DNA from 4 places in the Mesorhizobium sp. P3_A2 genome. Region 4 is predicted to be linked to each of the others. Evidence: predicted binding sites of a transcription regulator. Region 4 holds the regulator's gene; each other region holds the start of a gene.
The links. The regulator PhoB, encoded in region 4, activates phosphate uptake and scavenging genes when phosphate is short. The targets are predictions, from matches to a motif close to TGTCATNNANCTGTCAT.
Positions count from the first base shown of each region.

Region 1: AC1DXM_RS16935 (alkaline phosphatase) is a predicted target of PhoB. The motif match lies at 5,212-5,228, and genes of this name have one in related genera.
Region 2: AC1DXM_RS08720 (PhoX family protein) is a predicted target of PhoB. The motif match lies at 2,734-2,750, and genes of this name have one in related genera.
Region 3: phnF (phosphonate metabolism transcriptional regulator PhnF) is a predicted target of PhoB. The motif match lies at 3,281-3,297, and genes of this name have one in related genera.

Region 1 covers NZ_JBFUGC010000007.1:15,723-23,160, forward strand. The annotation lists gene AC1DXM_RS16915 (amidase) at 1-607, opposite strand, end outside; gene AC1DXM_RS16920 (FtsX-like permease family protein) at 865-2,112, opposite strand; gene AC1DXM_RS16925 (ABC transporter ATP-binding protein) at 2,131-2,835, opposite strand; gene AC1DXM_RS16930 (hypothetical protein) at 2,841-3,299, opposite strand; gene AC1DXM_RS16935 (alkaline phosphatase) at 3,416-5,158, opposite strand; gene AC1DXM_RS16940 (WD40 repeat domain-containing protein) at 5,346-6,872, opposite strand; gene AC1DXM_RS16945 (exodeoxyribonuclease III) at 6,979-7,438, opposite strand, start outside.
Region 2 covers NZ_JBFUGC010000003.1:241,451-248,888, reverse strand. The annotation lists gene AC1DXM_RS08725 (GMC family oxidoreductase) at 1-663, shown strand, start outside; gene AC1DXM_RS08720 (PhoX family protein) at 765-2,678, opposite strand; gene AC1DXM_RS08715 (hypothetical protein) at 2,799-3,194, opposite strand; gene urtA (urea ABC transporter substrate-binding protein) at 3,508-4,818, shown strand; gene urtB (urea ABC transporter permease subunit UrtB) at 4,923-6,539, shown strand; gene urtC (urea ABC transporter permease subunit UrtC) at 6,536-7,438, shown strand, end outside.
Region 3 covers NZ_JBFUGC010000004.1:463,847-471,284, reverse strand. The annotation lists gene AC1DXM_RS12645 (alpha-D-ribose 1-methylphosphonate 5-phosphate C-P-lyase PhnJ) at 1-739, opposite strand, end outside; gene AC1DXM_RS12640 (hypothetical protein) at 745-1,017, opposite strand; gene AC1DXM_RS12635 (carbon-phosphorus lyase complex subunit) at 1,014-2,126, opposite strand; gene phnH (phosphonate C-P lyase system protein PhnH) at 2,127-2,738, opposite strand; gene phnG (phosphonate C-P lyase system protein PhnG) at 2,738-3,199, opposite strand; gene phnF (phosphonate metabolism transcriptional regulator PhnF) at 3,317-4,066, shown strand; gene AC1DXM_RS12615 (zinc-binding alcohol dehydrogenase family protein) at 4,081-5,097, opposite strand; gene AC1DXM_RS12610 (ABC transporter permease) at 5,165-6,130, opposite strand; gene AC1DXM_RS12605 (sugar ABC transporter ATP-binding protein) at 6,127-7,438, opposite strand, start outside.
Region 4 covers NZ_JBFUGC010000009.1:107,541-114,978, reverse strand. The annotation lists gene AC1DXM_RS21115 (ATP-binding cassette domain-containing protein) at 1-772, opposite strand, end outside; gene AC1DXM_RS21110 (sugar ABC transporter permease) at 786-2,117, opposite strand; gene xylF (D-xylose ABC transporter substrate-binding protein) at 2,268-3,308, opposite strand; gene AC1DXM_RS21100 (ROK family protein) at 3,581-4,816, shown strand; gene phoB (phosphate regulon transcriptional regulator PhoB) at 4,848-5,537, opposite strand; gene phoU (phosphate signaling complex protein PhoU) at 5,554-6,258, opposite strand; gene pstB (phosphate ABC transporter ATP-binding protein PstB) at 6,300-7,124, opposite strand; gene pstA (phosphate ABC transporter permease PstA) at 7,142-7,438, opposite strand, start outside.

The DNA of each region.
Region 1 (7,438 bases), on a different contig from region 4:
GCGACGGCGTGTAGGCGACCAGCGCATTGTTGGACGCCGGCGCGCGGCCAGACGACCATGTCTCCTCGCCCAGCCCGAAAGCGGCGAAGCTGGCGGCGGTGGCGGTGCCGGAACCGTTGGACGAGCCCGAAGCAAAAGCGGCGGTCAGGTAGTCGCCATTGTAAGGGCTTTCGGCGCGGCCATAGACGCCGCGCTGCATGCCGCCATTGGCCATGGGCGGCATGTTGGTCAGCCCGATCAGCACCGCGCCGCCGGCCCTGAGCCGCGCGATGGTGAAGGCGTCCTCATTGGCGACGAGATGCTCGAAGGCAGGCGAGCCCGCAGCCACCGTCAGCCCTTCCACCTTGTAGCTGTCCTTGGCGGTGTAGGGGATGCCGTCGAGCGGCCCGAGCGTGGCGTCATTGCGGCGCCGCAGATCGGAGGCCGCTGCCTCCTCGAACATTGCGAGGTTGAGCACCGGCACCGCATTCAGCGTGATGCCATGGCGGTCGTAGTGCGCGATGCGCCGGAGGTAGGCGCCGACCAGTTCGACGCTGGTGACGGTGCCGTCCTCCAGGGCACGGCGCAGGTCGGCGATCGAGGCTTCGACGAGGTGGAGATTGGGCATGGGATTCTCAAGATGCAGCAGCAAAGGAGTCTTGGCATCGGGCGACGCAAGTGTCACGCCTCAAACGATGGGCATGGTCGGTGACGCTGCTGATCTCCCCCCTTGAGGGGGAGATGTCGCCGAAGGCGACAGAGGGGGTCGCCGCGCGTGAAGCGCTAACCTCCTTGCGTCTGCGACAAGGGGCCGAGCCTAGTCGAACCGACCCCCTCTGTCCTGCCGGACATCTCCCCCACGAGGGGGGAGATTGGCTGTTGCCCTCAGTTCCTCAGGGCCTGTGCCGGCGACTGACGGTAGGCGAGGATCGACGGCACCACCGCCGCCACGCCCGCCACGACGAGCAGGAGCAGCGCCGAGCGCATATCCTCGACGCGGAATGTTACCGGCATGGAAAAACCGCTCGCCTCGGCCATCGTGTGCGCGATCGTTCGGGCGGCGAGATAGCCGAAGAGGAAACCGAGCAGGACACCGGCGCCGACGATGACAAAGGTTTCCACCCAGACGATCCCGAACACCACCGCGCGGGGCGCTCCGAAGGCGCGCAGGGCGCCGATCTGGTGCCGTCGCTGCAAAACATGGACGATGACGACCAGAAGAATTGCCGCCGCGACGAGGAATTGCGCGCCGGCGGCCACCACGGAAAGGATGCGCCTTGCATCGCCTAGGGTCCCGTAAAGCCGGGTCAGCACTTCGCCGGGGAAGACCGCCAGCGTGCGGTCGCTGCGATATTGCTGGCGCAGCTTGTAGGCGTCGGCGATGGTGTGCGGTTTTACCAGGACAGCCGGCAGGCCGGGCGCCGAGGGATCGAGAACGGCATCGGGGTTGATCCGCGCATCGAAACCGTGCGGCTCGGCACCGTCTTTTGCGTCAACCTGCTCGACCAGTGCGGCAATTCCGGCTCGTCCGTTCTCGTGCCTGTGAACATGCCACACCGCCTCGATCGGCACGATGATCGCCCGGTCCCAGGCGGTGCCGGTGGGGCTGAGGCGCCCGACAATCGTATAGGTGAAATCATTGTGGATCTCGGTCGCCGCATGCAGCTGTCCGTGCGCGGGGTGAAAGCGGGCGCCGACGCTTTTGGGCACGGCAGCGCCGACCAGCGCATCGCCAAGCAGCGCAAATGTGCGGCCTTCGGAGACGCCGCCCAGTCCGTCGACCAGCGCTTGCGTGGTTCCGACGATCGGGAAGTCTTCGACAAAATCACCGAAACCGACCGGCGCTGCCCAGGCCACCCGCTTGTCCCTGATGAGGCCGGCAAGCACATCGCCCGGCATCAGCGACAGGGGTGCCGCCTGCAGAAATACCGAGGACAGCACCAGTTGGGTTTCGCTGCCCGGAGCGCCGATCACAAGGTCGAAGGCGTCAGCCGCTTGCGCGCTGCCCAGACGCAGTGCCCGCTCGCTGAGGGTCACAGCAACCCCGAGGGCCGTCGCAAGGGCGATCAGCAGCGCCACGGCAGCCACGCCGATCCAGTGCCGCCTCAGATCCGCGGCGATGAAGCGGAGCATCGGCTATTCCTTTCCAGCTCAAAACGCTTCATCGCGGATGTCCTGCAATGTCGGTGTGTCGCGCGTCACCTGACCGGCCTCCAGGCGGATGGTCCGGTCAAGCCTTTCTATCAGCCGTTTCTCGTGACTTGCGACGATGAGGGTGGTTCCCGCCTCGCCGGCCAATTGCAGCAACAGGTTCGCCACGGCGATACCGGCATCGGAATCGAGGCTGGCGGTCGGCTCGTCGGCGACGACAATGGCCGGCCTTGTCACCAGCGCCCTGGCAACGGCGACCCTTTGCATCTGTCCGCGCGACATGGTTTCGACCGGCTGTCCCGGGCGCGAGATTTCGACCCGTTCCAGCAGCCGCAGTCCTTCCGCCTTCAGTTCGGCCACGGGGCGGACCCTCGACAGTCTGCCGGGCAGCAGCACGTTTTCGAGCGCCGACAGGCCGGGGCAGAGGTAGAACTCCTGCATGACCAGGCCGACATGGGCGGAACGCCAGCGATCGCGCCTGGCTTCGGAGAGGCTGGAAAGCTCGGTATCGCTCCAGCGCACCGATCCCTGCCGTATCCTTTCCAGCCCCGTCACGATGTTGATGAACGTCGTCTTGCCCGATCCCGAAGGCCCGGTCACGGCGACTTTCTCGCCAGGTCGGATCTCCAGCGCAGGCACAGCGAGCGCCGGCTTCTCGAGGTCGCGGAAGGAAACCCGCAAATCCCGCACGGACAGGCCGAGCATGATCGCTACGCCCGGCGAAAATGCGCGTCGACGATGCGCAGGAGGCTGACGAAGCCGGTTTCCGGGTCGGTCCAGGAGCCGGTTTCCAGCCGGCCGGCCACCTCAATGAGGGCGTTGGCCTGTTCGAAGGTTTGCGCCTGGTCGAGATAGACGACGACGATGTTGTCTGGCCAATCGGCATCGGATGAGCAGAAGGGACACAGCGCCATCGGAATCTCGGTCAGGACGAAGAATTTCGCCTCGGCCTTGAGCGGCGGCGCCATGAAACCCCGCATGGTCACATCCTGGCCGGCAAGCGTCTTGACCTTGTCGGAGAAGCTCATGCCGAGCACGCCGATCTTGGCGTAGAGGTCATCGAAGGTGAGCGGCGCGGGCGCGGCCGACGCGCGGCGCAAAGCCTGGGAAAGACAGACCGTAGCCGAACCGAGCAGCATGCCGCGACGGGTGATCGGTCTGCACTCCATGATTGCTATTCCCTTGTCGATTGGCGCGGGCGCCGTCAGCGCCCGAACCATCGTCCCTGGCCGCTCCATCCGCAAGCACCGGATGGAGCGGCCGGGATCATCATAGACTGCGCGGCTCAGTTCGTCGCCGGCGCCAGTCCGAGCGCATCGGCGAGGACTTTATAGACGTCGCTCTCCTCCATGTAGCCCTTGAAGCCTTCCGCGCCTGGGCCGGTGGCCTGCAGCACGACGTCGTCGACGGCATGGACCGCTGTATCGGCCGACTTCGGCAGATTGCCGATGCGCAGCACCGCGCCGGGCACGTCCTTGTACTTCTCGTTGGCGACATACTGCTTGCTCTCGTTCTGCACCGCCGGCACGAACGGGCCGTCAAGCTTGGGGCGGAACGTCTCGTAATAGTCGGGGAAGCTGGCGCCGAAGATCGCCAGACGACGCGAGACATCGACGCTGTCGGGGTAACCGTCGTTGTTCTTGTCCTGGTAGTTCGGGAAGCCGGCATCGGCATAGACACCGACCTTGTCGCGCATCTCGGGGCCCGGCTTGCTGTCGTCGATGGTGCCGACGATTGAAACGCTATGGGTGTGGTCGCCGGTCATCACGATCATCGTGTCGGGATGGGTCTTGGCGAATTCCATCGCAACGCCGACCGCCTTGTCGAATTCGATGACCTCGACCATGGAGCGCTCCCAGTCCATCGGATGCGACATCTTGTCGACCGAGGCGCCCTCGACCATCAGGAAGAAGCCTTCGGGGTTCTTCGACAGTTCGCCAAGTGCAACATTGGTCATTTCGACGAGGCCCGGCTGATTGGGGAAGGTTTCCACGGTGCCCTTCTTGAGGAAGTCGCGATCCAGCGTGACGTCCATGTTGCCGGTATGGAACAGGCCGAGGATCTTGCCGGTGTTGGTCTTGGCTGCAGCCTCGAGTTCGGTCTTGTCGGTGGCAAGGGCGTATCCGGCATCGCGGAATTTCGCGATGTAGTCAGTGTCGTCCTTGCGCTTGGAGCCGGCCGTGCTCTGCGGCAGGAAATAGGCGGAGCCGCCGCCGAGGATGACGTCGGGCTGCGTCTGGTAGAACATGCCGACGATGTCGGCCTTGTCACTGCGGCTGCGGGTATGGGAGACGACGGCTGCCGGGGTGGCGTCCTCGATCTCGGCCGTCGAGACGACGCCGATCGACTTCTTGCCGGTGCGCCGCAGAGCCTCGGCGATGGTCTCGACCTTCGGGTCATCCTGGCTCGGCTTGGTGCGGTCGGCATAGACGCCGAGCGCGTTCACCGCCGTCTTGTGGCCGGTCATGTAGGCCGACATGGTGTTGGCGCTGTCGGTGGCGATGGCGTTGGTCGACGACGTGCCGATAAAGGCCATATGGTCGAGATCGTCCATGTTGAGCCGGCCGTTCGCCTTGCCTTCGGTCATGCCCTTGGACATGATCCGCGCGCCGGTGCGATGCGCAACGGAGAGGCCGTCGCCAAGCAGGAAGATGACGTTCTTGGCGCGCGGGGTCGCCGAGGTTCCGAACACCTCCCATTTGACGGACTTGGTCTCGTCGCCAGCCTTGGCTTCGATCTCATAGGTGCCGGGCTGGGCGATGCTGGCGGCGCGGACCAAAATGGCGGAGGCATCGACCCCCTCTTCCTTCTCCACGAACTCGACCTTCTTGCCGAGAACCTCCTCGGCCGGCTTGCCGTTGATCGTCACCGTGACCTGGTCGGGGGTGACGACCTTGTCGAATTCGACCTTCAGGTCGAACGGCGATTGAGCGAGGATGGTGGCGCGGTCGAGAGGATAGATCGTGGCAGCACCAGCAGCGCTGGCAAGACTTGTCGTAACGGCAAGCGCGATGAGAGGGCGAAGCATAAGTGACCTCCAAAATTGACTGATAAAAGGCAGTTTTTTGGTAGTCGTTGCCGATGTCCGTTATATGACAAAACCTCGCCCGGGGCGCTCACATTCCGGGCGGTCCGGAGCCGGTTGAGAATCGGGATTGAACGAAGCTGTCGATGGGCGCATCGCTGGCCTGCCGGCCACGACCCAATCAGCACCCTCACTGCGGTGCGCCGGCGAACAGGATTTCGCCATCCCCTGTCGCCGGCCAGTCCCTGATGGTGCGGTCGTCGCCGCCGGTGAGCAGCGTACCGTCGGGCGCGAAGGCGACCGCATAGATCGGGCCGGTGCGGCTGTCGAACATGGCGATCTGGTTGCCGGTGTCGACGTCCCACAGCCGCGCCGTGCCGTCGAGCGAGCCGGAGGCCAGTCGCTTGCCGTCGGCCGACAGCGCCAGCGTGTAGACTGTGCCTTCGTGGCCTTCGAAGCGACGCACCTCCTTGAACGTGTCGAGGTCCCAGAGCTTGATCGTGTAATCGCCGCTGCCGGTGATGACGTGATGGCCGTCGGCGGTGAAGTCGGCGCCGTAGGTGCCTTGCTCGTGGCCGTGCCAGCTGCGCAATTGCTTGCCGCTTTCGACGTCCCAGAGTTTCAGCGTGCCGTCGATGGAGCCGCTCAGCGCGCGTGTGCCCTCGAGCGAGATGGCGACCGTGCTGATCGGCCAGTCGTGCCCGGTCATCACATGCAGCGCGGATTTGTTGACGAGGTCCCAGACGATGACGTTGCCGGTGTCGTGGCCGCTGACGGCACGCTTGCCGTTCTGGCTGATCGCCAGCTTGCGGACACCGCCATTCTCGCCCGACGAGAAGACGTGCAGCACCGTGCCGTCGGTGAGTTTTCGCAGCACGATTTCGCCGTCATCGCCGGCGGTCAGCGCGGTGGCGCCGTCGGGCATGAACAGGGCCGTGCGCGCCATGTCCTTGTGTTCGCCGAGATTGCGGATCAGCCGCTTGCCGGCAATGTCCCAGAGCTTGATCATGTGGTCGGTGCTGGCGCTCATGATGTCGCGGCCATCGGCTGACACGGCGAGCCAGACGACGGCGTCGCGGTGACCGTCGGGCTCGGTCGGCAGTGGTGGTTCGGCCGGCGGCAATGGCGCCACGGTTTCCGGCGGCGAAGGAAGTGCGGCTTGCGGCGGCGAGGCCGGAGCCGGCGGCGGCGGCGCTGCCGGAGGTTTGGCTTCCTGCACCGGCGGAGCTTGCTCAGGCGGCGCGGCAACCGGCGGCGAATTCGGCGGAGCTGGCGGCGTCGCCAGATCCGGCGGGACGCCCGCGACATCCTGGCCCTTCGGCTCGGCTTTGGGTTCGTTCGGGGCGGTTACCTCAGCGCCCGGGCCGGCTGCGCGCCACGGGCCGAACTGGTCGGCCAACAGCGCCAGAACGACAAGCGCCGGCAGAACCAGGAAGGCTCGCCGCAACCGTGGCCTGCCGGGGTCTTGCACCTCCGCCGCCCGACCAAACAATGGGGCTCCGGACAGGTGGTTCGAGCCGCGCGGCAACAGGCCGGCAAAGAACAACAGCGCGCCGATCACGCACACCGCGCCGGCCGCGAAAAAGGCAACCAGGCGCACGGAGGCAAAGGATGCCGCGATGCTCGCATCAGCCTGTGCCAGACGCTGCATGGCGAAACAGACTGCGCCGATAACCAGCAAGACCAGCGCGAGCAGCCTGTCGGCACCCCTGTTCATTGGCTCTCTTCCCCAGGCCGCGTGCTCTGCGGCCGCCCTGTCACGAAACTAGCAACGAAACGCGTAACGCAAAATGCCAACTATGAAAGTGGCTGACATCACGCTGCTACTTCAATTCCACCCACACCGGCGCGTGGTCGCTGGCGCCGTCCTGCCCGCGAACATCGCGGTCGATGCCGGCGGCAGTGAGGCGGCGCGCCAGTTTCTTCGACAGTAAAATGTGGTCGAGCCTGAGGCCGGCGTCGCGCGGCCAGCGGTTGCGGCGATAGTCCCAGAATGTGTAGAGCGTCTCCTTAGGATGCTTCTTGCGCAGCGCATCGGTCCAGCCCTGCTCGAGCAGGCGCTGGAAGGATGCGCGGCTTTCGGGCTGCACCAGCGCGTTGTCGTCATAGGAGCGGGTGGCGTAGATGTCGCGCGGCTCGGGCACGATGTTGTAGTCGCCGACCAGCGCCACCGGCAGGCCGGTATCGAACAGCTGCTCGGCATGCGCCTCCAGCCTTCTGTGCCAGGCAAGCTTGTACTGGAATTTCGGCCCCGGCTGCGGGTTGCCGTTGGGCGCGTAGAGG
Region 2 (7,438 bases), on a different contig from region 4:
CACACCACCGGCTCGGTCTACGCCATCTTCGACAGACCGGTGCACATGTATCGCGGCACCACCATGGCCGGCATCATCCGCGACGAGGCGCGCCATGACCCGTCGCGCGGCTTTGTCGGCGGCTACGAGTTCGAGACGCTGTCGCTCGGTCTGCCCTTCATGGCCGCCTTCCTCAATCCCGGCGGCTGGGGTCGTTCCTTCACCACCGCGCTCGACCACTATGACCACATGGCCGGCCTGTGGATCGTCGGCGAGGACATGCCGCGCGCGGAAAACCGCATCTCGCTGCACAAGGACGAGAAGGATGCGCACGGCATGCCGATCGCCGACGTGCATTTCGACGACCATCCCAACGACACGGCGATGCGCAACCATGCCTACAAGCAGGCCACAGCGCTTTACGATGCGGTTGGCGCGACGCGCTCATTCCCGACGCCGCCCTACCCCTCGACCCACAATCTCGGCACCAACCGGATGAGCGAGAAGGCGGAAGACGGCGTCGTCAACAAGCACGGCCAGGCGCATGACATCAAAAACCTGTTCGTGTCGGACGGCAGCCAGTTCACCACCGGTGCGGCGGAAAACCCGACGCTGACCATCGTGTCGCTGGCGATTCGCCAGGCCGAATACATCGCCGCGCAAATGTCGGCCAAGACGATCTGAGCCCTATGCATCGCCCCGGTACCGGGGCGATGTCAGACCCAACCGTCCTCCCGGACATCGAGGCGGAACGCGTGAAGCCGCGTTCCGCCTTTTTCTCGGGATCAAGCGCCGACCGGCTGCCCGTCCTTGCGGCGGATGGCGACGACGGACGGCCGCGGCAACTGGCCGTCTTTGAAATCGGGCCACAGCGTCTGCACCTTGTCGAGCGTCTCGGCGTCTTCCGCAGGGTGCTGTACCGACAGGAACAGCGTGGTGCCGTCCGGCGTGAAGCATGGGCCGGTCGCCTCAGCACCGTGCGGGCAGGTGAACAGCAGTTTCGGCAGGCCGCGCGCCGCACCTTCGGTGTCGACGCCGTAGACGCCGTCCGGCAGGTCGAAATCATTGGCGCCGTCGGTCGCCACCCACAGCCGACCGGCCGGGTCGAAGGTGATGTTGTCGGGGCAGACGAACCAGCCATTGTCGGACGTATCGGGATGGAAGGTGGCGCCGACTTTTGCATCCTTCGGATTGCCGCAGAGCACGAACAGGTCCCAGGCATACTTTTCCGCCGTGTGGTCGGCGTCCGCGCCGCGCCCGCCGGGCGGGATCAGTTCGACGATATGGCCCCAGAGGTTCTCCGGCCGGGTGTTCGCCGGATTGACCTTCGACTGGTCGCGCTTCTTGTTCTTGGTCATCACTGCATAGACGCGGCCGGTCACCGGATTGGTCTCGATGTCCTCAGGCCGGTCCATCGGCGTGGCGCCGAGCGCGTCGGCGGCAAACCGCGTCTTCAGCAGCACTTCGGCCTGGTCGGCAAAACCGTTCTCGGCGGTGAGCTTGCCCTGGCCATGCACCAGCGGCAGCCATGTCATCGAGCCGTCGGCATCGAAGCGGGCGACCGACAGCACGCCGTCATCGAGCAGATCGGCGCCAGAGGCCGGGTTGGCCTTGTCATAGGCCTTGGCCGAGACGAAGCGGTACATGTATTCGAAATAGTCGTCGTCACCCATATAGACGACGACGCGGCCGTCCTTGTTGAGGACCACGGTCGACGCTTCATGCGACATGCGTCCGAGTGCAGTGCGCTTTACCGGCTTGGACTGCGGATCGTAAGGGTCGATCTCGACCACCCAGTCGAAGCGGTTGGCTTCGTTTGGTTCCTTGTCGAGGTTAAAGCGGTCGTGGAACCGGCCGCGGCCATAGATGTCGGAGCCGTCGAAACCGTAGCGGTCGAGCAGGTCGGCGGTCGGTGCCTTCTTCGGATCGCCGCCGAAAATATCGGACACGCCTTCCTCGCAGGTCAGCACCGTGCCCCACGGGGTAAAACCGCCGCTGCAATTGTAGCTGGTGCCGAGCACTTTGGTGCCGGTGGCGTCGGCCGTGGTCTTCATCAAGGCATGGCCGGCGACCGGCCCGGAAACCGTCATTTCAGTGTTGGCGGTGATGCGGCGGTTGAGCGGGCTGTCGGCCACGGTTTCCCACTTGCCGTCCTTCAACTGCACTTCGACGATGGAATGGCCCATCGCGGCCATGCCGAGATCGACCTGTTCCTTGGTCATCGTCTTGCCGGCATCGTCCTCGGTCATCCCGGGAAACATCACATTGGGCGAGATGTATTCATTGTTGACGCAGAGCAGGCCGTGGTCGGAATTCACCGTGCCCTTGGGCAGCGGCATGAAGGCGATATAGTCGCAGTTGTAACCGAAGCGTTTCTCCTGCTCGTCGGCGGCGAGTTTGTTGCCGTCGAATTCGGCGAGGCCGGCTGCAAGCGGATCGCCCCAGCGCGCCACGATGGTCGTCTCATAGCCTTCAGCGGCGGCATGGGTCTTGTCGTAGACGCGCTTCAACTCGGGAAAACCGAGCGTCGATTGCGCTGCCGCGGCATGCGTTTCGCCGGCAAACAAGGAGCCGACAAAGCTGCCGCCGGCAAGCAGCGCGCCGGAGGCAAGACTGCCTTTCAAAAGAGACCGGCGCGAGACGCGCTCGGCAATGACGTCGCGGATGACGGGGGAGGATGAAGACGGTGCGTTGGCCATGGTGTCTGCCTCTCAGGGTGGATGTTACGGCGCACCGCTGCCCTAGTCTGCTTCGGCAACATCCGCATGACATGAGGGGAAGGTTTTGGCGCAGGCGACTGCGAGAGTGGTTGGCCCGGCTCAGCCCTTGGTGCAGGTCGAGGCGGTGAAGGCGCCGTCGGGCTGCCTCAGGATGATGTCGAACGACGGGGTGGTCTCGCCGTCCAGCGTTGCTTGCGTCATGGAGACGGTGTTGCCGCCAGTGGTGTAGCCGCCCAGCGGGCCTAGCCAGGTGATCTCGCCATTGGCGTTCATCTGATAGTTATAGCCTTGCGGCGCGGTGCCGAACGTCACCGGGCCGCTATAGACATTGCCCTTGATGGTGATGTCACCGAGGTTGAGGAAGGCGCCGAGCAGATAGACTTCGCAGTGATAGGTGCCGTCTGGCAGTTTGCCATCGCTGAAGTCGGCGCGCGCGGCTTCGCTCGTTGCCATCAGCAGCAGGATGCCGGAAATGCATGAGATACGGGATGTCATCGGGTCACTCGTTTGCGGCGTGAGCTTGCCCCATTTTTGCGCCGTGCCGCAATATTGTTCGTCCGCATGCCGCTGGCTGAGTTCAAAATCTAGGCACTTGTCATAATTGGGCGAAAATTAGGCAAAACCCTTGTGCGCTGCGCAAATTTCCCTCAATCAATTTCTAACCGGCTGCCTTTGTTTTCTTTAGGCTAATATAATAATCGGCTGATAACGTTAGATTATCCCCCATTTCCGAGAGTCGCGTTTGCGTTTGGCACGGCTGTTGCATTGCATGGTTGCGCTGCAATCAACCAGCTTGGGAGTGTTCGGTATGAGGGGTAATTTCGCTACAATAACAAAAATGTTTTCGGCCGGCGTGGTCGCTGCCGGCCTGTCGATGTCGTCTCCGGCCAAGGCCGCCGAAGACACGATCAAGGTCGGCATTCTGCACTCGCTGTCGGGGACCATGGCGATTTCGGAGACGACGTTGAAAGACGCCATGCTGATGCTCATCGAAGAGCAGAACGCCAAGGGCGGCCTGCTCGGCAAGAAGCTGGAAGCGGTCGTCGTCGATCCGGCGTCCAACTGGCCGCTGTTCGCCGAAAAGGCGCGCGAGCTGATTTCGAAGGACAAGGTCGCCGCCGTGTTCGGCTGCTGGACCTCGGTGTCGCGCAAATCGGTGCTGCCGGTGTTTTCCGAACTCGACAACATCCTGTTCTATCCCGTCCAGTATGAGGGCGAGGAAAGCGAGCGCAACGTGTTCTACACCGGCGCCGCGCCAAACCAGCAGGCGATCCCAGCCGTCGACTACCTCATGAGTGAGGATGGCGGCTCGGTGAAGCGCTGGGTGCTGGAAGGCACCGACTATGTCTATCCTCGCACCACCAACAAGATCCTCGAGGCCTATCTGAAGGCCAAGGGCGTCGCCGCCGAAGACATCATGGTCAACTACACGCCGTTCGGCTTCTCCGACTGGCAGACCGAAGTCTCGGCGATCAAGAAATTCGGTTCGGCCGGCAAGAAGACCGCCGTCGTCTCGACCGTCAATGGCGACGCCAACGTTCCCTTCTACAAGGAGCTCGGCAACCAGGGCATCAAGGCCGAGGACATCCCGGTCATGGCCTTCTCGGTCGGCGAGGAAGAACTGGCCGGTCTCGACACCGCGCCGCTGGTCGGCCATCTCGCCGCCTGGAACTACTTCGAGAGCGTCGACACGCCGGAAAACAAGAAGTTCATCGCTGACTGGCACAAGTTCATCAAGAACGACAAGCGCACCACCAATGACCCGATGGAAGCCCACTATATCGGCTTCAACATGTGGGTGAAGGCGGTCGAGAAGGCCGGCACCACCGATCCGGACAAGGTCATCGACGCCATGGTCGGCGTGTCCGTGCCGAACCTGACCGGCGGCTATTCGACGATGATGCCGAACCATCACATCACCAAGCCGGTGCTGATCGGCGAGATCCAGGCCGACGGCCAGTTCGAGACCGTGTCGCAGACGCCCGGCCTCGTGATGGGCGACGAGTGGTCCGATTATCTGCCCGACTCCAAGGACCTGATCTCGGATTGGCGTGCGCCTCTGTCCTGCGGCAACTTCAACGTTGCCACCGGCAGGTGTGGCGGCAAGGGCACGAACTGATCCCTCCCGGGACTGGCCGATCCAAGGCCAGAGACCGCAAGGCGTCCGGGCGCTTCAGCCCGCCCGGACGCCAAATTCCACCTCCCGGAAAAGTATCTGAACGGATGATCCTGTTGCGCGCTTTCGGTCTCATGCTGGTGTTACTGATGGCAAGTCTGTTGCCGTCGAACGCAGCCGAAGCTGATCTGCGCGCCGTCATCGCCAAATTCGCCACCGGCTCAGGGTTTTCGGCGACCGAAGCCGTGGTGCGCGAGCTTGCCGCGACCGGCGATCCCGCAGTCGAACGGCCGCTTGCCGCCCTTGCCGAAGGCAATCTTTACATCCGCAAAGCAGATTCAGCCGTCTTCGTCGGCAATGAGGCGGGCGACAGTGTCACGCTACTCGATCCGCTGAGCGGTGAGAGCGCCGGCGAGGCCGCCAAGGCCGACATCACCAAGATCAAGGTCAACAACACGCTGCGCCGCGTCATCCGCGACGCGCTGGGCACGCTGACGCTGCGCGCCAAGGATCCGGCTGTCCGCATTGCCGCCGCCGACACAATGTTCAAGACGCCCGATGCCGCCAACATCGAGCCGCTCGACGCGGCCATCGCCGCCGAGACCGACGCGAAGGTCAAGGCGCTGTTCGAACAGGCGCGCGCTGCGTCGGTTCTGGTCTCCGACAAGCCCGAGGCCGACAAGCTTGCAGCCATTGCGCTCATCGGCGCGCGCGGCGACCGCGATGCGCTGTCGCTGCTCACGTCGGTCGAGGCCAATGCGCAAGGCGCGGTGAAGGACGCGGCGACTGGGGCAATCGCCAGCATCAATTCGAGCCTGGCACTGTGGGATGCCGGCCAGAACATCTGGTATGGCATATCGCTCGGCTCGGTGCTGCTGCTGGCGGCCATCGGCCTTGCCATCACCTTCGGCGTCATGGGCGTCATCAACATGGCGCATGGCGAGATGGTCATGCTGGGCGCCTACACCACCTTCGTCGTGCAGCAGGTGATCCGAACCTCATTCCCCGGTCTGTTCGACTGGTCGCTGGTCATTGCGCTGCCGCTCGCCTTCCTGGTCGCCGCTTCCGTCGGCCTGATCATCGAGCGCGGCGTCATCCGCTTTCTCTACGGCCGGCCGCTGGAAACGCTGCTCGCGACCTGGGGCGTCTCGCTGGTCCTGCAGCAGGCGGTGCGCTCGATCTTCGGGCCGACCAACCAGGAGGTCGGCAATCCCTCCTGGATGTCTGGCTCGTTCGATGTCGGCCAGCTCGCCATCACCTGGAACCGGTTGTGGATCCTGGTCTTCGCGCTGACCGTCTTCGGCGTGCTGCTCTATGTCATGAAGCGCACGCCCTGGGGCCTGCAGATGCGCGCCGTCACCGCCAACCGACGTATGGCCTCCTCCATGGGCATAAGGACGCCCTGGGTCGACGCGCTGACCTTTGCGCTGGGATCGGGAATTGCCGGCATCGCCGGTGTCGCGCTCAGCCAGATCGACAATGTCTCGCCCAATCTCGGCCGCGGCTACATCATCGACAGTTTCATGGTCGTCGTCTTCGGCGGCGTCGGCAATCTGTGGGGCACGCTGGTCGGCGCCTTCTCGCTCGGCATCGTCAACAAGGTTCTCGAGCCCTATGCCGGCGCGGTGCTCGGCAAGATCGTCGTGCTGGTGCTGATCATCCTGTTCATCCAGAAGCGCCCGCGCGGCCTGTTCGCGCTCAAGGGCAGGGCGGTGGAAGCATGATCACCGGACGCTTCTTCGCCGCGGGCGCCGACCGCCGCATCGCCATCACCATTTTCATCCTGTTGGCCGCAGCCATCATCGTGCCCCTGCTCAACCTTGCGGCGTCGCCGACCAGCGCCTTCTACATCCCGCCTTACATCGTGGCGCTGACCGGCAAATATCTCTGCTACGCATTGCTTGCCTTGGCGCTCGATCTCGTCTGGGGCTATTGCGGCATCCTCTCGCTCGGCCACGGCGCCTTCTTCGCGCTCGGCGGCTATGCGATGGGCATGTATCTGATGCGCCAGATCGGCTCGCGGGGGGTGTACGGCAACCCGATCCTGCCCGATTTCATGGTGTTCCTGAACTACAAGGAATTGCCCTGGTTCTGGTATGGCTTCGACCATTTCTGGTTTGCCGCCCTCATGGTGCTGGCCGTACCCGGCCTGCTCGCCTTCGTCTTCGGCTGGTTCGCCTTCCGCAGCCGCGTCACCGGCGTCTATCTCTCCATCATCACCCAGGCGATGACATACGCGCTTCTGCTCGCCTTCTTCCGCAACGACATGGGTTTCGGCGGCAACAACGGCCTCACCGATTTCAAGGACATTTTGGGCTTCAACGTGCAGGCCGACGCCACGCGCTCGGCCCTGTTTGCCGCCAGCGCGGTGACGCTTGCGCTCGCCGTCTTCGTCACCTGGGCAATTGTCGGTTCCAAATACGGCAAGCTCTTGATGGCGGTGCGCGATGCCGAAAGCCGCACACGCTTCCTCGGCTGGCGGGCGGAGAACGTGAAGCTTTTCGCCTTCACTGTCTCGGCAATCATGGCCGGCATTGCCGGCGCGCTCTACGTGCCGCAGGTGGGCATCATCAACCCCGGCGAATTCGAGCCCTCCAACTCGATCGAAGTGGTGATCTGGGCC
Region 3 (7,438 bases), on a different contig from region 4:
CGGCCGCGCACAGCGCACAGGGCTGGTCGAAGGTCTGCACCTCGAACGGATGGTCCTCGAAGTCGAGGCTGACGACATCGGTGAAGGGCGGCACCGCGTAGATGCGCTTTTCACGGCCGGCGCCGAACAATTGCAAGGCCGGCGAGCGGTGCATCTTGGGATTGTCGAATTTCGGCGTCGGCGACGGGTCCATGACATAGCGGCCCTCGACCTTGACCGGATAGGCATAGGTGGTGGCGATGCGGCCGTGCTTTGCGATGTCCTCGTAGAGTTTCACATGCATGAGGCCGTACTCCTCCAGCGCATGCATCTTGCGGGTCTCGGTCTCACGCGGCTCGAGGAAGCGCAGCGGCTCGGGGATCGGCACCTGATAGACCAGAACCTGCACGGCGCTCAGAGGGTGTTCGGGGATGCGGTGGCGGGTCTGGATGATGGAGGCGCTGGCAGTATCGGTAGTGACAGCGACATTGGCGACCTTCTTGAAGAAGGCACGGATCGAGACGGCATTGGTGGTGTCGTCGGCGCCCTGGTCGATGACCTTCAGCACATCGTCGGGGCCGATGATCGAGGCGGTGACCTGGACGCCGCCAGTGCCCCAGCCATAGGGCATCGGCATTTCGCGCGAGGCGAACGGCACCTGATAGCCGGGGATGGCGATGCCCTTGAGGATCGCCCGGCGGATCATCCGTTTGGTCTGCTCGTCGAGATAGGCGAAGTTGTAGGTGGCGATGTCGGTCATGGCGATCACATCCACATTGTGCTATCGGATTGGCGTCCAGGACGCGGAAACAGCGGCGAAATCGGATGACCCAGACCGGTTGGATACATCTCGGAATTCTGTTGCTGGCGTTCGTTGGCGTGGTTGCCTTTGTCCTTCGGCGTGCGATCTTTCCGGTGGCAAGCGAAGGTTCCGACAATTCCGCCAACTGGTATGGCGGCGGTGGCTACGATGGACATAGTGGACACCACGATGGGAGTGGGCACGCGGGGCACGGCAGCGGAGACAGCTGAAATCATTCGGCGGCCTCCTTCTTTTCGTCCACGATGCCCGGGTTTTCACGCGCCTCGTATTCGGCGCGCATGCGGCGCACGAGGTCGAGTTCGGCCTGGAAGTCGACATAATGCGGCAGCTTCAGGTGCTCGACGAATCCGGTCGCCTGGACATTGTCGGAGTGCGAGATAACAAATTCCTCGTCCTGCGCGGCCGCGACAACATCCTCACCGAGTTCGGTGGCACGAAGCGCGCGGTCGCAGAGCGCCATGGCCATCGCCTTGCGCTCGCTCTGGCCGAACACCAGGCCGTAGCCGCGGGTGAATTGCGGCGGCGCCTTGGCCGAGCCCTTGAACTGATTGACCATCTGGCATTCGGTGACGCGAACACGGCCGAGCGGCACGGCGAAAGGCAGTTCCGGCACGTCGAGCTCCAACTCGACCTCGCCGATGCGGATCTCGCCGACAAAGGGATGGTTGCGGGCATAGCCGCGCTGGGTGGAATAGCCGAGCGCCAGCAGGAAACCTTCATCGCCACGCGACAGCGCCTGCAGCCGGATGTCGCGCGCCATCGGGAATTCCAGCGGCTCACGGGTGATGTCGCCGGGAACATGGTCCTGCGGCATCTCGCCGTCCGGCTCGATCAGGCCTTCGCGGGCAAGGATCGCCGAAACGCGCGGCATCGCCTCCGCTTCACCAACGCGCTGCAACGGCTCGGCGACATCGGCGCCGGCGGCAAGCTCGGGGTCGAGCAGCCGGTGGGTGTAGTCGAAGGTCGGCCCAAGCAACTGGCCGCCGGGCAAATCCTTGTAGGTCGCCGACACGCGCCGCTCGACCAGCATGGCGCCGGTGTCGATAGGATTGCTGTAGCCGAAGCGCGGCAGCGTCGTGCGATAGGCGCGCACCAGGAAGATCGCCTCGATCATGTCACCGCGCGCCTGGACGATGGCGAGCGCGGCCAGTTCGCGGTCATAGAGCGAGCCTTCGCTCATCACCCGGTCGACGCCGAGCGCCAGCTGTTCGACGATCTGGTCGAGGCGCAGTGCCGGCACCGAACGGTCGCCGCGCCGGCGGTCGGCGAGCAGGCTGTGGGCATTGGCAATGGCAGCTTCGCCGCCTTTTACCGCGACATACATCTACGCCTCCATCGTCTTGATGCGCGTCGTGCGCGGCAGGCAGGCGACACCGTCGGGCGCCGCCAGGACGATGTCGACGCCGCGCGGAAAGCGCTGGCCGTTCTGCTTCCACTGTTCGACGAAATGCCGCGGCATCTGCGCCGGCGCGATGGTCGCCGTCTTTTCGATGCCGGGGCCTTCGAGCAGCAGCGGCGCGCCAGAGACGAGATTGCCGACCTGCAGGATCAGCGTCGTCGAGCGATCGGGGTAGTCCTGCGTGCCTTGCGAAAAACCGTCGAGCGCCGCCATCTCTGCCGGGTTGGCGATCAAGGCGAAATGCGCATCGGCCGGCGTGTTGGCAAGTGGCGCACCCGTGTGGAAGCCGAGCCAGGATTTGACCGCCGCGGACGCCTGCAGAGCGGGGTCGAGCCAGAGCGGCGTGTCGTTGTCGCACAGCGCCAGCGCGATGGCGCCGGCGGTGGCCGACAGCGGCGCCGGCGGGCGCGCGAAGACCGGCAGAGGCTGCACGCTGCCAGGCCGCGCCATGGCGTCCATGACGGCGCGGAAGACGGTCTGGGCGTTGAACACCGGATCGGCGAAACCGCCGTCGATTGCTTGTGTTGCGATGTCCATCAGTCCTCTCCGCGCACCATGGTGAAGAAATCCACTTTCGTTGCCGCCGTCTCGGCGCGGCGCTTTTCGCGCGCTTCGCCTTGGGCGGCCCGCAATGGCGCCACCAGCGCGGTCTCGACCGTCCGGCGCTGGGCTGGGTCTTGCCAGAGCGCGTCGGCGATCGCCGCCAGCTTCGCCTTCTTCCGGTCGCGGCCGAGCATGTAACTGTGGCCGACCTGCCCGGTCGGCAGCCGCACGGTGGCGCGGGTGACCGTGGTCTCGCCGACATTGAAGGGCGCGCCGCCGCCGCCGATGCGGCCGCGTACGGTGACCAGGCCGGTTTCCGGCCCGCGCAAAAGCTCGGCTTCCGAGATCAGGCCGGCTTCGTTCCAGAGCCGGACGATGTCGTCGCCGCTCGCCTGCGCCAGCGTCGCCATGACGGCTTTGCGCTCGGCCTGGTCGCGGGCTTCCTGTCCTCGCATGCAGCAACTCCCTGAATGTGTAAAATTTATATAGTGATATAGACAACTATACAAATTATACCTATTATCTAACCTGTGTCCATGACGGGTGGATGACAGGGGCGTGATCGGGCAAAAATGGCCGGGCAGCAGATGGCGAGCAGCATTGAACGGCGTAGCGGCGTCTCATTGTGGCGGCAGATCGCCGACCAGATCCTGCACTCGATCGCCGCCGGCGATTTTGCCGAGAATGCCGCGCTGCCGCCAGAGGTGGCGCTGGCCGAACGCTACGGCGTCAACCGCCACACGGTTCGCAGCGCCATATCGGCGCTGGTTCAGGAAGGCGTGCTGCGAGCCGAACAGGGGCGCGGCACCTTCGTCTTGTCGCGCAAGCGGCTGTCCTACCCGATCGGCGCCCGCACACGGTTTTCGACGGGCCTGCAAGGGCAGACATCGGAACGGCATATCGTGCTGCTCACATCAGCGGTCGAACCGGCCAGCCAGCGCGTCGCCGACGGGCTTGGGCTTGTGAGGGGCACTGAGGTGATCCGGCTGGAGACGCGCGGCGAAGCCGACGGACGGCCGGTGTCGCGCGCCGCCAGCTGGTACGAGGCCAGGCGTTTCGCAGGCATCGATTCCGTGATAGCGGAGACCGGTTCGATCACCGCCTCGCTCCGGCGTTTCGGCGTGGATGATTATCTCAGGCAATCGACGGTGCTGTCGGCACGCCATGCCGATGCCGCCGACCTTGCCGACCTCAACCTGCAGCCGGGGGCCATCGTGCTGGTCGCCGTCGCCGTCAACGTCACGCCGGATGGCCGACCGGTCCAGTTCTCCGAAACGCGGTTTCCGGCGGAGCGGGTGGAACTGAAACTTTCAGCCCTGTAAGCCGCCTGCTGGCCTTATGCGATCTCTATCACAGCTTTGATCAGCCCGGATTTCTCGTGCGCCCAGCGGGCGAGATCGTGCGGCGTGCCGGCCAGCGTGGTGCGATGGGTGACGAGTTTCGGCAGCGGCACGGCGCCGTTGCGGATGGAGGCGGCGACGTGGTCGAAGTCGGCCTTGAGCGCATTGCGGCTGCCGACCAAGGTCATCTCGCGCTTGTGGAATTCGGGATCGGAAAAGACGATGTCGTCCTTGACGACGCTGACCAGAACCAGCGTGCCGCCATGCGCGACATGGGCGAAGGCCGATTGCACCGAGGCGGTGTTGCCGGTGGCGTCGAAGACGACGTCGAAGCCTTCGGTGCCGGTTGCATCGCGCACCAGTTCGGCTGCCGCCTTTTGCGAGCCGTCGAGCGTGGCGAAGCCGAGTTCGCCTTTGGCAAAATCCAGCCGCTCCGTGCTCATGTCGAGCAGGCTGACATCGAGCCCGGCAATGCGGGCGAAGATCGCCGTGCCAAGCCCGATCGGCCCTGCGCCGATGACCAGCGTGCGGGCGCCTGGTTCAGCGCGGGCACGGCGCACGGCATGGGCGCCGATGGCCAGGAATTCGACCGCCGCGGCGTCGGCCAGCGACAGGCCGTTTGCCGGATAAAGATTTTGCGCCGGCACCAGGATCTGCTCGGCCATGGCGCCGTCGCGATGGACGCCGAGCACTTCGATCCGCACACAACAATTCGGCTTGCCCTGCCGGCAGGCGATGCATTTGCCGCAAGCGAGATAGGGGTTGATGATGACGGGCTCGCCGACGGCGAGTTCGACGCCTTCACCGGCCTCGACGATGGTGCCCGACACTTCGTGGCCCATGATGCGGGGATAGGCGAGGAAGGGGTGCTTGCCCTCGAAGATGTGGTAGTCGGTACCGCATATGCCGACATGGCTGACCGCGACCAGCGCCCAGCCGGCAGGCGGTGCGCCTGGTGCGGCGCGGTCTTCCAGGACAAGGTCGCCGGGCGAGCGGCAAACGACGGCTTTCATTCAGCAATTCCAGTGTTCAAAAAAGGCGCCGGTCCGTCGAGCGGGCCGGCGAAAAGGTCAGGGAGGATTATTTGCCGCGACGGCGCAGGCCGTCGAAATAGACGATGATGATGATCAGCGCGCCGGTGATGATGCGCTGCCAGAACGAGTTGACGTTGAGCAGATTGGCGCCGTTGTTGATGGTGGCCAGGATGAAGGCGCCGAGCAGCGGTCCATGCACCGAGCCGACGGCGCCGAACAGCGAGGTGCCGCCGATCACCGACGAGGCGATGGCCTGCAGTTCCCAGCCCTCGGCCTGGGTCGGATTGCCGATGCCGATGCGAGCGGCGAGCAGCACGCCGACGAAGGCCGCGCACAGGCCGGACAGCGTATAGGCCATGTAGATGGTGCGCTGGACATTGACGCCGGACAGGCGCGAGGCCTCGGCATTGGAGCCGACCGAGAAGAGATAGCGGCCCCATCGGCTGTGGTGCAGGAAGATGTAGGCCGGGATGCCGACCAGGATCACCATCCAGAACAGATTGGGGATGCCGATAAAGGAATTGCGTGAGAACGCCGTGAAGGTATCGCTTTTGATGTTGATCGAATTGCCGTTGGTCATCAGCAGGCCGATACCGCGTAGCGAGGTCAACGTCGCCAGCGTGATGATGAACGGCGGCAAGCCCATCTTGACGATGCCGAAGCCGTGGAAAAGGCCAATGGCGACGCCGACCAGCAAGGTCACCAGAATGGCGATCCAGATGGGAAAGCCGGCATTGATCATCATGGCGACGATGACGGTGGCGAAGCCGACGACGGCGCCGACCGAGAGGTCGATACCGCCAGTGATAATGACGAAGGTCTGGCCGACCGCCATAATGGCGATCATCGAGCCCTGCCGCAGGAGGTTAGAGATGTTGTTGGCGGAGGCGAAGCTCGTTGTCGAAACGGAAAGCAAGATCCAGAGCACAACCAGCAACGCCAGAAGCGTCAGTCCGAACAGGACATTGTAGTTGCGTTTCGGTTTCTCGGCAGCAATCGCCTCGGTGCTCATATCTGTCCTCCCAGCTTTTCTTGTTTCTCGGCGAGGGCCTGCGTGAGAATGTCCTCATGATTGGCGGTGCGGAACCCATGCGTGGCTACCAGCTTGCCGCGCCGGAACACATGAAGCGTGTCGGCCAGTTCGTAGACTTCCGGCAGATAGGATGAGATCAGGATGATCCCGGCGCCCTTGGACAACAGCGCACCGAACAGGCGGTAGATCTCGGCCTTGGTGCCGACATCGACGCCGACCGTCGGCTCGTCGAAGATGAACAGCTTGGCGCCGTGCGCCAGCCATTTGCCGATGACGATCTTCTGCTGGTTGCCGCCAGACAGGCTGGAGGCCAGCGCACCACGCGTCGGCGTCTTGATCCGGAGGCCGGCGATCTGCCGATCGGCCTCGGCCTTCTCCTTCGCGCCGGAAATCAGCAGATTGCTGGAGATGCGCTTGTAGATCGGCAGGTTGAGATTGAGGGCGACCGGCAAATTGAGGCACAGGCCCTGATCGCGACGGCTTTCCGGCGCCAGCGCCATGCCGAGCTTGATCGCGTCGTGCTCGGAGTTGATCAGGACCGGCTTGCCCTCCCACAGGATCTGGCCGGCCGATTTGCGATGGCGGCCATAGAGCGTGGTGACGAATTCGCTGCGCCCGGCGCCGATCAGGCCGTAGAGGCCCACGATCTCTCCCGCGCGGACACTCATCGAAACGTTCTCGAACCCTTTGCCGGAGAGGTTCTTCGTTTCGACGATGGTCGCACCCGGCGTGAAATGCTCCTTGTGATAGACCTGCTCGATCGAGCGGTTGATCATCAACTTGACCAGTTCGGCGTCGTTGGTCTCGGCAATGTTGCGGGTGCCGACCAGCGTGCCGTCGCGCAACACCGAGACCCGGTCGGCGAGTTCGAACACCTCTTCCATGCGATGGCTGATGTAGATGATGGTGACGCCTTCGCCCTTGAGCCTTCGGATCAGCGTGAACAGCTGGTCGGCCTCCTTGCGGGTGAGATAGGCTGTCGGTTCGTCGAAGATCAGGAATTTGGTGCCGCGCACGGTGGCGCGGGCCGCGGCGATCAATTGCTGTTGGCCGATGGTGAGATCGCCCAGCGTGACATGCGCCGGCAGGTCGAAGCCGAGATCGTCGATGATCTTCTGCGCTTCCTTGACCATGGCGCGCTGCTGCAGGATGCCGAAGCGCGAATTCTCCTCGCCGAGGAACATGTTGGCGGCGACGGTAAGATGGCGGCAAAGCACCACTTCCTGGTGCACGGCATTGATGCCGAGCGCCATCGCCTCGTGCGGGGTGGCGAGTGCCGCCGGCTTG
Region 4 (7,438 bases):
GCCCGGGAATGGCGCCAGGCGGACACTTGCCGAGGATGATCATGCCGAGCACCTCGTCCTGGGTGACGTCGGTGGTGCGTGCAGTGCCTACGACCTGGCCGTTCTTCATCACGCAGACGCGGTCGGCAAGCTCGAACACGTCGTGGATGTCGTGGCTGATCAGGAAGATGCCGATGCCGTCGGCCTTGAGTTGCTTGACCAGTTCACCGACCTGCGCCGTTTCCTGCGGACCAAGGGCCGCCGTCGGTTCGTCCATGATCAGGATGCGGGCGTTGAACAGGATGGCGCGCGCGATCGCCACCGATTGGCGCTGGCCGCCCGACAGCTTGATCACCGGCTCCTTGAAGCGCTGGAAACGCGGATTGAGCCGGCCCATGACCTTGCGCGCCTCGGCTTCCATGGCGACATCGTCGAGCGTGCCCCAGCCGGTCATCAGCTCGCGGCCGAGGAAGAGGTTGGCGGCGGCGTCGACATTGTCGGCCAGCGCCAGCGTCTGATAGATGGTTTCGATGCCGTATTTCTTGGCGTCGCGGGGGTTGGAGATCGAAGCCTCCTGGCCGTTGACGAAGATCTGGCCCGCGTCGCGCTTGTAGGCGCCCGACAGAATCTTGATCAGGGTCGACTTGCCGGCGCCGTTATGGCCGAGCAGCGCCACGACCTCGCCCGGGAAAAGATCGATGGACGCATCGTCGACGGCGCGGATGCCGCCGAAGGCGATCGAGATGTTGCGCATGTCGATCAGCGCTGTGCCCGTGGGAGCAGTTTTTTCCATGATCGTTCCTCCCCTAGACCCGCTTGCGGTAGACGGTGTCGAGCCACACGGCGATGACCAGCACGGCGCCAACGACGATGCTCTGCAGCGGCGAGTCGATGCCGAGCAGCACCATGCCGGATTGCAGCGACTGCATCAGAAGCGCGCCGAGCATGGCGCCCATCACCGTTCCGGCGCCGCCGGCCAGCGACGTGCCGCCGATGACGGCGGCGGCGATGACCAGCAGCTCGTCCAGCGTGCCCAGCGCGTTGGTCGACGCGTTGAGGCGGGCCGACGAGATCGCCGCGCTGATCGCCGCCAGCACCCCCATGATCATGAACACCTTCATGGTCACCCAGCGCGTGTTGATGCCGGCAAGTTCTGCTGCTTCCGGATTGCCACCGATGGCGAAGACATAGCGGCCGAAACGCGTGCGCTTGGTGATGAAGGTCATGATGATGCCCGTGGCCACCGCCATCAGCACCGGTATGGCGATGCCATGCGCGATAAACAGCCCGCCTTCGGGAAGGGTGATGCCGTTCTGCAGCGCATACTGGCGCACGATGCCGATCGGCCATGGATAGGAATTGGCGATCCAGACGGCGCCGAGGATGGCCGCGCAAGCGACCACGCCAAGCAAGATCTCAGCCCACACGGGGCGCAGCGGAAAGCTGAACCGCTTGCGCTGCGAGCGGCCGTTGAGCAGCGCGAAGGCAACCGCCGCACAGGCGACGATGCCGACGATCCAGCTGGCGGTAGCGCCGATCGAGCCGCGTGGTCCGCCACCCATCAGCTGGAAGGTGGCGTCGAGCGGCGCGACCGTGCGCCCGCTGGTGATCAGCCACGCCATGCCGCGCCACACCAGTAGGCCGCCCAGCGTCACGATGAAAGCCGGAACCTCCATATAGGCGATGATGAAGCCCTGGAACGCGCCGATCAGCAGACCAAGCATCACGCCGGCGGCCAGCGCGATGATCCAGAGCCAGGGATTTCCGAGCTGGAAGCCGATGACGCGAATGAGGAATTCGGCCTGCGCCACGCCCATGACCATACCGATCACGCCTTCGACGGAGCCAACCGAAAGGTCGATGTTGCGCATGACGATGACCAGCACCATGCCGGTCGCCATGATCGCGACCGAGGAGGTCTGCACCGACAGGTTCCACAGATTGCGTGGCGTCAGGAAAAGCCCGCCCGACAGGATGTGTATGCCGACCCAGATGACCAGCAGGGCGCCGACCATGCCGAGCATGCGCGTGTCGAGTTCGGTAGCCTTGAGGAACCGCCCGACGGCGCTGAGCTCGGATGCGCGCGCCCGGTCCGCGGCAGTGCTGGCGACCGGCTGATTAGAGGTCGTGTCGGTCATGCTATCCTCCCACCGGTTTGCCGTCTGGCGCGGATGCCGGAACATGGATGCTATTTGCTTTCCGTGGTCATTTGAAGCGGAAAGCCCTTGGAGAAACGCCGCGGCTTTTGGGCCGCGGCGCCGAGATTTCGAACCGATAGCGGTCCGGTTTTAGTTGCAGGCTGCAACGCTGCCGGCAGTGACGCCGGCGCAGACTTCGTCCTTCTTGATCCAGCCGGCGTCGATGACGACGTTGAGGTTGTCCTTGGTGATCGCGACCGGGGTCAGGAACAGCGACTTGACGGTGTTGCCGCCAGGTGTGGTGAAGTCCTTGGCGCCGGCAATGTCGCTCGTCTTCTTGCCGTCGGCCAGCTGCGAGGCGATCTCGGCGGCGTTCTTGCCGAGTTCGCGCGCATCCTTCCACACGGACACGGTTTGTGTGCCGAGCGCGATGCGGTTCAGCGCGGCATGGTCGCCGTCCTGGCCGGATACCGGAACCGTGCCGGCAAGACCCTGCGCCGTCAGCGCGGCGACGACGCCACCGGCGGTGCCGTCATTGGCCGCGACCACCGCATCGACCTTGTTGTCGTTCGCGGTCAGGAACTGTTCCATGTTCTTCTGGGCATTGGCCGGCAGCCAGCCATCCGTATAGGCTTCGCCAACATTCTTGATCTTGCCGCTGTCGATGGCCTCTTTCAGCACTTCCATCGAGCCGGCGAACAGGAAATCGGCATTCGGATCGGCACCCGAGCCCTTGATGAAGACGTAGTTGCCTTCCGGCTTGGCCTTGAACACTTCGCGGGCCTGCATGCGGCCGACTTCCTTGTTGTCGAAGGTCAGATAGAAGACGTCCTTGTTCTCGATCAGACGGTCATAGCCGACGACCGGAATGCCTTCGTCCAGCGCCTTCTGCACCGCCGGGCCGATGGCCGAGGCGTCCTGCGCCAGGATGATCAGCGAGTTGGCGCCCTGCGAGATCAGGCTCTCGACGTCGGTCAACTGCTTGCCGGGATTGGACTGCGCGTCGGCGGAAATGTACTTGTCGCCGGCCGCCTCGATCGCCGCCTTCATCGCCGCTTCGTCGGTCTTCCAGCGCTCTTCCTGGAAGTTCGACCACGACACGCCGATGACCTTGTCCTTCGCCTGCGCGACCGACACCAGCGTCAGCGACATGGCGACACCCGCCAGCATGGCGGCTGCAAATCTGTTCATGATAATCCTCCCTGCGCCGCGCGCGGCGCGACAAAACTGGCCCGAAGGCCGGCACACAGAGGCTCTATTTTTTCGAGCCTCGAAAAAATACTGGTCCAACGGCGAGGCGCTGTCAACATCGATTCTGATGGATTCTGATGGCTTCGCCGAATTTTTTCGAGACCCGCAATAAACAATGACAGCGCGGCCTGCTTCTGCCAATATTTGGCTGGCACCACCAAATGCCTCCACTATCATGAGGCGCGAGGAGGACCGGGAGGAAAACAAAAACGATGTCGGTTGGAATCCGCCACGATGATCTGCGTCGTCGCAACCGCGCGATGGTGATTTCGGCCGTGCGCCGGGCCGGCCAGCCGTCGCGGACCGAGATTGCGGCGACCACAGGCCTCAGCCATTCGACCATATCGGCGATCTCGTCTGATCTGATTCAAGAAGGCATCCTGGCCGAGAGCAAGCCTGGCGAGACCGGTGCGCTGAAGCGCGGCCGGCCTCAGGTCGGCCTTGGCCTCAACCCGGAGGCCGCCGCGGTGATGACCGTGGTGCTGTCGCTGAATTTCCTTTCCGTCACCGTCATCGACTATGCCGGCCAGGTGGTCGCCGAGGAGCAGCGCCGGCTGGATACGCTGACCATGCCGCGCGACGAGTTGATCGGCGAATGCACGGCAATCGTGCGGCGGCGGCTCGAGGATCCAGACCTCGATGTTCAGAGCATCGCCCGCATTGCCATGGGCATCCAGGGCATCACCGATTCGCAGGCGCGCGCCATGCTGTGGTCGCCGATCACGCCGCTGACCGACATTGCCTTCGCCGACATACTGGAAGCGGAATTCGGCATTCCGGCCACCATGGAAAACGATTGCAACATGATGGCAGTGGCGCTGCAATGGCGCCAGCCTGAGCGCTACCGCGACAATTTCATCGCTATCCTGCTCTCGCATGGCATCGGCATGGGGCTGGTGCTGAAGGGCGCGCTGTTCACCGGCACCCATTCCTCGGGCGGCGAGTTCGGCCACATGATCCACCGGCCCGGGGGCGCGCTGTGCCGTTGCGGGCGGCGCGGCTGCGTCGAGGCCTATGCCGGCAACTACGCCATCTGGCGCAGCGCCAAAATGATGAGCGAGGATGCCGAACCGGTCGATGTCGGCGACGCCGACATGCGGGCGCTCGCCGCACGTGCCCGCGAGACCGATGGCCCCGAGCGCGAAGCCTACCGCAAGGCCGGCGAGGCGCTTGGCTTCGGCCTCGGCAGCCTGTTCGCGCTGATCGATCCAGCACCTGTCGCCATGGTCGGAGTCAGCGCCGCCGCGTTCGATCTGATCGAACCGGCATTGCGCGAAGCGATTGCTCAGACCGCCGGCGGCCAGCACTCGAAATCGATCTCCTTCGACACCGAGCCCAACGAACTGCCGCTGATCCGCGAAGGCTGCGCCATGCGCGCGCTCAGCTTCGTCGACCAAGAGATTTTCGCACCGGGGATTCAAGCGAAGACGGGCAAGCACGTCGCCTGAGAGGGCCGGCGACGGCACGGCGCGCCGGGCCTTAGTCTTCCCGGATTGCGTAGCCAGCGCCGCGGATGGTGCGGATCACATCGGGCATGCGACCATTGTTGACCGCCTTGCGCAGGCGCCCGACATGCACGTCGACGGTGCGCTCGTCGATATAGATCGTCTCGCCCCAGACATTGTCGAGCAGCTGGCTGCGCGAGAACACGCGGCCGGGATGGCGCATCATGAATTCGAGCAGGCGGAACTCGGTCGGTCCGAGCCTGATTTCGCTCTTCTTGCGGTAAACGCGGTGCGATTCACGATCGAGCACGATGTCGCCGACCTTGAGCACGCTGGAGAGCACTTCCGGCTTGGCGCGGCGCAGCAGCGCTTTCACGCGCGCCATGAACTCCGGCGTGGAAAACGGCTTGACCAGATAGTCGTCGGCGCCGGTGGACAGGCCACGCACACGGTCGCTCTCCTCGCCACGCGCGGTCAGCATGATGATCGGCAGCCGTTCGGTCTCGGGCCGCATGCGCAGCCGCCGGCAGAGCTCGATGCCGGACACCGCCGGCACCATCCAGTCGAGCACCAGCAGGTCGGGAACGTTTTCCTGCAGCCGGATTTCGGCCTCGTCGCCGCGCGTCACCACCTCGACCTGGTAGCCTTCGGATTCGAGGTTGTAGCGGAGAAGCACGCCCAGCGGCTCCTCGTCCTCCACGACCATGATGCGTGGCGCGATCATCAGCAGTTCACCCTTGTCAGGCCGAAGTGGCCATCGCCGTCTCGTCCTGCTTCGGGCGATTGGCGGGCAATTGCTGGCCGGTCAGCACATAATACGCATTTTCAGCGATGTTGGTGACATGATCACCGATGCGCTCCAGATTCTTGGCGCAGAACAGGAGATGCGTGCAGGCGGTGATGTTGCGCGGGTCTTCCATCATGTAGGTCAAGAGTTCACGAAACACCGACGTGTATTTGACGTCGATACGTTCGTCCTCATTCCTGAGCTTTGCCAGTGCTGCCGCATCCGCGGCGGCATATTCCTCGACCACCCCTTGCACCTGGATCAGCACCAGCTGCGCCATCGCATCGATGGAATGCGAGAGGTCGCGCGGCGTGACGCTGAGGCCCACGGTGCCGACGCGCTTGGCGATGTTCTTGGCGAGATCGCCGATGCGCTCGAGGTCTCCGGCCATGCGGATCGAGCCGACCACGGCACGCAGATCGTTGGCCATCGGCTGGCGCTTGGCGATGAGCGTGATGGCGCGATCGTCGAGTTCCCGCTGGCGCGCGTCCATGATGGCGTCGTCGGACACGACACGTTGCGCCAGCGCATTGTCGGAATTGAGCAACGCTTTGGTCGAGCCGCTGACCATCGACCCGGCCAGATCGCCCATGTCGCGGATCAGCTTGCTGATCTGGCCCAACTCTTCATCGAAGGAGGCGACGGTATGTTCACCCATGATCCTGATCCTCGTGCCTGAAAATTCAACCGCTGGACGGCTCAGCCGAAGCGGCCGGTAATGTAGTCCTGGGTGCGCTTGTCGTCGGGATTGGTGAACATCTTGTCGGTGGCGCCCTCCTCGACGAGGTAGCCGAGGTGGAACATCGCCGTGCGCTGCGACACGCGCGCCGCCTGCTGCATCGAGTGGGTGACGATGACGATCGTGTAATTCTGGCGCAGCTCGTCGATCAGCTCCTCGACACGTGCGGTGGCGATCGGGTCGAGCGCCGAGCAGGGTTCGTCCATCAGGATCACTTCCGGCGACACCGCAATGGCGCGCGCGATGCACAGGCGCTGCTGCTGGCCGCCGGACAGTCCGGTGCCGGGCTCCTGCAGGCGGTCCTTGACCTCGTTCCAGATCGCCGCCTTCTTCAAGCTCGACTCGACGATCTGGTCCATGTCGGACTTGCGCTTGGCCAGCCCATGGATGCGCGGGCCGTAGGCAACGTTCTCGTAGATCGACTTCGGGAAAGGATTGGGCTTCTGGAACACCATGCCGACGCGAGCCCTGAGTTCGACGACGTCGATGTTCTTGTCGTAGATATCGTCCTCGTCGAGCGTGATCTTGCCGGTCACCCGCGCCGAATCGATGGTGTCGTTCATGCGGTTGAGGCAGCGCAGGAAGGTCGACTTGCCGCAGCCGGACGGGCCGATCAGCGCCGTCACCTGGTTCTGGCGGACGTCGAGATTGACGTCGAACAGCGCCTGCTTCTCGCCGTAGAACACGCCGACCTTGTCGCCGCGCATCTTGATGACTTCGTTCGATTTGGCGTTCATTTTGTCGCCCACTGCGTTTTCAAGGGACTGTTCGGTCATGATGTTCATACCAAATTGCCTTTTTTCTACCAGCGCCGCTCGAACCGGCGCCGAAGCACGATCGCGGTGATGTTCATGGCCATGAGGAAGACGAGCAGAATGATGATGGCGCCCGACATACGCTCGACAAAAGCGCGTTCAGCCTCGTTCGCCCACAGATAGATCTGCACCGGCAGCGCGGTCGAGGGATCGAAAGGCGTCTTCGGATAGTCGGCGACGAAGGCAACCATGCCGATCAGAAGCAGCGGTGCTGTTTCGCCAAGAGCGCGCGCCAGGCCGATGATCGTGCCGGTCAGGATGCCGGGAGCGGCAAGCGGCAGGAT